Defluviitalea raffinosedens: one gene and its partner. The protein of the gene in region 1 interacts with the protein of each later gene in a pairwise test. Links are inferred from orthologs where the notes say so. Each region holds a gene or a part of one and is shown on either strand. Other genes may lie near its edges.

Evidence for each region.
Region 2: the proteins of nusG (region 1) and rho interact in binary tests that used the Escherichia coli proteins (3 or more experiments, as listed by UniProt). The link is inferred for Defluviitalea raffinosedens from one-to-one orthologs.

Annotation. Positions count from the first base shown.
Region 1 is NZ_JAFBEP010000001.1:207,074-210,144, reverse strand. Bases 221-2,956 are described here. They hold nusG (transcription termination/antitermination protein NusG), read left to right. Parts: upstream 221-1,197; coding sequence 1,198-1,716; downstream 1,717-2,956. Other genes in these bases: rplA (50S ribosomal protein L1), read left to right, coding at 2,283-2,956; rplK (50S ribosomal protein L11), read left to right, coding at 1,792-2,217; secE (preprotein translocase subunit SecE), read left to right, coding at 1,003-1,185; rpmG (50S ribosomal protein L33), read left to right, coding at 817-966; JOD07_RS01045 (flagellar export chaperone FlgN), read left to right, coding at 221-673. In the rest of the region: flagellar export chaperone FliS, read left to right, coding at 1-178; more of JOD07_RS01045, read left to right, coding at 203-220; more of rplA, read left to right, coding at 2,957-2,978. UniProt on the Escherichia coli protein: Part of the processive rRNA transcription and antitermination complex (rrnTAC). The complex forms an RNA-chaperone ring around the RNA exit tunnel of RNA polymerase (RNAP).
Region 2 is NZ_JAFBEP010000005.1:65,769-69,072, forward strand. What follows is about bases 122-3,090. They hold rho (transcription termination factor Rho), read right to left. Parts: upstream 2,309-3,090; coding sequence 935-2,308; downstream 122-934. Other genes in these bases: JOD07_RS05690 (DUF1385 domain-containing protein), read right to left, coding at 122-443; rpmE (50S ribosomal protein L31), read right to left, coding at 596-805; JOD07_RS05705 (LysM peptidoglycan-binding domain-containing protein), read right to left, coding at 2,327-3,049. Also shown: more of JOD07_RS05690, read right to left, coding at 1-121; JOD07_RS05710 (hypothetical protein), read right to left, coding at 3,159-3,304. UniProt on the Escherichia coli protein: Facilitates transcription termination by a mechanism that involves Rho binding to the nascent RNA, activation of Rho's RNA-dependent ATPase activity, and release of the mRNA from the DNA template.

The DNA of each region.
Region 1 (3,071 bases):
TAAAAAATATCCAATCAGCAAAGAATTAGGTGCCCTTTATGATTATATATACAGAAGACTGGTAGAAGCAAATATCAAAAAGGATAAGGTTATTTTAGAAGAAGTATATGGATTAATTAAAGAATTAAGAGATACATGGAAGGAAGCTATGAAACTGGCAAAACATCAGTCTGTGTAATCACGTTTTTCTGGAGGCATTCAGATGACTTATAAAGAAGTCCAGGTGCAGTTAAAAATTTTGTTGGAAATACTGAATAAAAAAAAGAAACTGTTAGAGCAGATTTATACCATTACCGAAAATCAAGCATTAATCCTGGGGTCAAAAGAAAACAATATGGATTTGTTTGATCAGCTTAGTTGTGAAAAAAAACAGCAAATAGATCAAATTAATGATTTGGATAAACACTTTGATGATCTGTATAAAAAGATTTCGTATAATATTCAAAACAATGTTGAGGAATATAAGGACTTAATAAAAAGTTTGCAGGATCAAATTAAAATTATTACGGATATAGGCGTAAAAATCCAAATCCAGGAAGAAAAAAACAGCCAGCTTATTCAAATGAAGTATAAAAATATACGGGAAGAAATAAAAAGCATCACTAAGGGGAAAGTTCAGGCAGTTCAGGTGTATAAAAATATAGCTTCATTTACTGCAAGAAAAATCAAATAATTACCATTTGCAAATATGCACTGGCTTTTTTACTAAAGTCTTGACTTATTTGCCATACCATGATATATTATTGGAGTGGCAAAAGGTCTTTTTTTTATGCCTAAAAATATGGAACTCATTAGTAGTAAGTGGAGGTGGAAGTTGTGAGAGTAAAGATCACTTTGGCATGTACAGAGTGCAAACAAAGAAATTATAACACAACAAAAGAAAAAAGAAATCATCCTGACAGGATGGAAACCAAAAAGTATTGCAGATTCTGCAAAACTCATACTTTACACAAAGAAACCAAGTAGGAAGTACCAAAAGTACTTATAAAGGGAAGTGGAATGATGAAAGAACTCTTTCACCAGTTCAGAGGTGAGTTTAAGAAAATCATTTGGCCCAATCGAGAAGATCTAATCAAACAAACCACAGTAGTTATTGTTACTTCTTTATTGGTAGCAGCGGTTGTTTTTGTTATGGATTTTATTTACAGTAATGGATTCGACTTTATTATGAAAATTTTTGGATAAAAGGATGATTGTATGTCTGACGAGGCAAAATGGTATGTGGTCCATACCTATTCCGGATATGAGAACAAAGTTAAGGCGAATATTGAAAAAGTTATAGAAAACAGAGGTATGCATGACCTCATCCATGAAGTGATTGTACCGCTGCATGATGCAGTTGAAATCAAGAATGGAAAGAAAAAGACAGTTCAGCGAAAAATATTCCCGGGATACGTACTGGTGAAAATGTTGATGACAGATGACACATGGTATGTTGTGAGGAATACTAGAGGAGTAACCGGATTTGTAGGACCTGGTTCAAAACCTGTTCCTCTTTCAGAGGAAGAAATAAGAGGTATGGGCATTGAACTTCCAAAAGCAAAAATTGATATAGAAGTCGGAGATGCTGTAAAAGTCATAACAGGACCGTTTGAGAATTCAGTTGGTGTAATCCAGGAAATCCATGAACATAAACGAACGGCGATTGTGAGATTATCCATGTTTGGACGAGAAACACCAGTTGAACTTGATTTTACTCAGATTCAAAAGATGTAAACAAAGAGCATGCAAAAGCATGAGCAGTGGGAGGGAAATCCCCGCAAATACCACATTATATGGAGGTGCGCTTAAATGGCGAAAAAAGTTACTGGAATGATTAAATTGCAGATTCCTGCAGGAAAGGCAACACCAGCACCACCAGTTGGACCTGCATTAGGACAACATGGTGTAAATATTATGGGATTTTGTAAAGAATTCAATGAAAGAACAGCTCAACAAGCAGGATTAATAATCCCTGTTGTAATCACTGTTTATCAGGACAGAAGCTTTACATTTATCACAAAGACTCCACCGGCAACAGTATTGCTCAAGAAAGCATGTAAAATAGAGTCCGGTTCCGGAGTACCAAATAAGAATAAAGTTGCAACCATTTCCAAAGAAGAAATCAGAAAAATTGCTGAGCTTAAAATGCCAGATTTAAATGCTTCAACTATAGAAGCTGCTATGAGCATGATTGCAGGAACAGCAAGAAGTATGGGAATTGTAGTACAAGACTAATGAACTAAGTATTTAGAACAGTGGGAGGGCATTTGTCCCCGATAATACCACAAGGAGGTAATGAAATGAAAAGAGGAAAAAAATATATCGAAGCTGCGAAATTAATCGATCGTAGCACTCTTTATGAAGCAAGAGAAGCTATGGAATTGGTTCAAAAAGTAGCTATTGCGAAATTTGATGAAACAGTAGAAGCACATATTAAATTAGGTGTTGACTCAAGACACGCGGACCAACAAGTTCGTGGTGCAGTTGTTCTCCCTCATGGAACAGGTAAAACAGTACGTGTACTTGTATTTGCTAAAGGTGATAAAGCAAAGGAAGCAGAAGAAGCAGGAGCAGATTTTGTTGGAGGAGAAGAACTGGTTCCAAAAATCCAAAATGAAGGATGGCTGGAATTTGACGTTGTTGTTGCAACACCAGATATGATGGCTGTTGTTGGACGTCTTGGACGTGTTTTGGGACCAAAAGGCTTAATGCCAAACCCTAAAGCAGGAACCGTTACTATGGACGTTGCAAAAGCAATTGCAGATATTAAAGCCGGTAAAATTGAATACCGTTTAGATAAAACAAATATTATCCACGTACCTATTGGAAAAGTATCTTTTGGTACAGATAAATTACTCGATAACTTCCAAACACTTATGAGTGCAGTTATAAAAGCAAAACCGGCAGCTGCTAAAGGACAATACCTGAAGAGCATTGCCGTATCTTCCACTATGAGCCCTGGAATCAAAATCAATCCTTTGAAGATATCAGAATAATATTCTGGTACAAGCTTTTGGTAAAAATAGTTTATTGCAACAATGTGTTGACAAATACAGAAGAAATGGATATAATATCTTTTGTTGAATAAA
Region 2 (3,304 bases), on another replicon or contig:
TCTAAGAGATTTTGAAGCCAAACATTGGTAATGAAATTCTTAAATAATCTGGATAAGAAAAGAGGTGTCACCATAAATAAAGCAATCCCCAATATAATGGATACAACAATTGAAAATCCTATCAAATAATCTTCTAATTTATCCCCAAGTTTTTTCTCTAGATACTCTTCAACCTTTGAAGGTTTGCTTTCCTCTTCCACTTCAAAAAATTCTGCAGAATACGCCAATGTTTTAATCCCTATCACCATAGAATCGATAAACACTGCAACACCTCTAAGAAGAGGAAGTTTAAATATAGCATACTTCGTCATAATAGCAGTAACTGGCTTTTTATCCATAACGATTTCCTGGTCCGGTTTTCTAACTGCCACAGTATAAGTTTTTGATCCTCTCATCATAACGCCTTCAATAACGGCCTGCCCGCCAACATTTGTACGCTTCAAATCCCTCACCCCCTGTCATATTGTTAACAAATTAACCCTTCTATTCATAACTTACAGAACTATCGCATTTTTGAACAAAAAACTTAATTCTTTCAAGCAGGATCAATTTTCCTTGTTTAAAAAAAAGGGTTGAGTGCAACCGCCTCAACCCCTTACTGTTCTTGCCCAATTCCATATCTTTTATTGAACTTATCAATACGACCTTTTGCCGCTGCTGCTTTTTGTTTCCCGGTATAGAAAGGATGACATTGGGAACAAACTTCTACACGTATTTCTTTCTTTACAGAACCTGTTTTAAAAGTATTTCCACAGTTACATACTACTGTAGCTTCTTCATAATTTGGATGAATATCTGCTTTCATTCTTTTCACCTCTTTCACACAATATCTGCTTTAGACTTTTATCCGTTTTATTTCTCTATATAATATCTCTATAGCGACAACATTCGTATTATAACATATACCTTCCATTGTTGCAAGGGTAGTTTTAATTTACAATTTTTTCTCAATAATACTGATAAACTCCTGATTATTTTTTGTATGCATAAGCGTATCAATAATACTTTCTGTTACATCAGTAGAAGTCATACGACTCATGGCTTTGCGTATTCCATAAACCACTTCCAGTTCGTTTTGGTTAAGAAGCAGTTCTTCTCTTCTGGTTCCTGACTTGTAAATATCAATAGCTGGAAAGATGCGTTTTTCTGAGAGCCTTCTGTCTAAAACCAATTCCATATTTCCTGTTCCCTTAAATTCTTCAAAGATCACTTCATCCATTTTACTTCCTGTTTCTACTAAAGCTGTTCCTAGAATCGTGAGACTACCGCCTTCCTTAATATTTCTTGCGGCTCCGAAGAATTTTTTAGGCATATGAAGTGCAGCAGGATCAAGACCTCCAGATAAAGTCCTGCCACTGGGAGGAATTGTAAGATTATAGGCCCTTGCCAAACGGGTAATGCTGTCTAATAAAATAATAAGATCTTTTTTCTGTTCTACCAGCCTTTTAGCCCTTTCCAATACCATCTCTGCAACCCTTTTGTGATGCTCTGGTTGTTCGTCGAAAGTTGAATAAACGACTTCAACATTTTCTCCTTGAATGGATTGCTTCATGTCAGTTACTTCTTCGGGTCTTTCATCTATGAGAAGTACAATCAGTCTGGCTTCCGGATGGTTTTTAGTGATTGCATTGGCAATCTTTTTTAAAAGCACTGTTTTCCCTGCTTTAGGAGGTGCTACAATCATTCCTCTCTGACCTTTTCCTATAGGCGCTATTAAATCAATAAGTCTCGTGGACAGCTCTAATTGGTCACATTCCAAACGAATTTTTTCTGTAGGGTAGATGGGTGTTAGATCTTCAAAATTGGGACGTTTGGCTGCAACATCAGGATGATCTCCATTAACTTCTTTTACATACAATAATGCGCTAAATTTTTCATTTTCTTTAGGAATACGTATATTTCCCTTCACCAAATCTCCTGTTTTTAAATTAAATCGTCGTATTTGAGAAGGAGAAACATAAATATCTTTAGTCCCCGGAAGATAGTTTTCAGAACGTAAAAAACCATATCCATCTGCCAGTACTTCCAATACGCCTTCTTCAACGATCCCACTGTCTAACTGTCCAATTCCCGTTGGAACTTTAATTGCATCCTGAGAATCTTCCTTATCTTCAATTCCTTTATCTGCAATTTCCTTGTCTTCGTTTTCTTTCACTTCATCCATCGAACGGACTTCATTCATTGAATGGATTTCATTTATTAATTCTATAAGTTCACTTTTTTTGTATTTTGAAACACTTTTTACTCCTAGTTCTTTTGCTATTTCCCTTAAGTCCGCAAGGGTCTTACTGCTCCAATCATTATCCATGTTTTACCACCTTTATGCTTACAGTTTTGGTATTTCTAATTTCATGCCTTTTATTAAATCATTTTCGCTTTTCAAATGATTATAATTCATGATCTTTTTGTAATACCGTCCATTGCCGTATAACTTTGTACTGATCTTCCATAAAGTATCTCCCTCTTGCACGGTATAATATGTAACCTGAGTAGTCTGTGCACTTGTGGTTTCACTTTTTTCATTGGTTTGGGAAGATTCAGTTTCAGAGGATTTAGAGGATACTTGGGAAATGATTAAAGACTGTTCCTGGATTTGAGACTTAAGTTCTTCTATTTCTGATTTCAGACGTAAATTTTCAGAGGATAGTTCTTGATTTTCTTTTTTTAAACTACTAATTTGGGTATTTAATTCTTCTATTTGTTGTTGACTTGCCTGGGCTAATTCAGTTTCTCTGCTATTAAATAAGGATTGTATCGAATTGAATGTCACCCACATTATTATAATGATTAATAAAGCGCCTGTTCCTAGCACTGCAATACGCATAATCTTTTTTTTCAAGCTATGTCTTTTCTTTTTTTTCCGCCTTGCCGTAAGGCTATAAAAGTTCTCCAATTCTTCTGCCGTGAGCCTGCGTTCCTGGTTAAGAGGATTCGTCTCCCTCAGCAAAGCATCCAATTCTTCTTTAATCCTTTTTTGCTCTTCGCGTTCAAAATAGTCCTGTTCTTCAAGCTCATAATCATTTTCAACATAATCTTTATCTTCCATCATTAGTACATCTCCTTGCTTTTAACTTTGGAATATAGTAAAAATATAACATTATTCTATACTATATGTCCATCTTAAAACAAATATATACATATCTGGAATTAGTCTCATCTCATAGTAAAATAGTCCTACCTTTTTTAAGATATATAATCGTCTGAGCTTGAATAAATTTTAAGTCCTCATTGTTCCTCGTTAATAAGCTCATCTCATTTCCACAAAGTTTACATCTTAATTTTATTACATTCGTAAGTACATCCA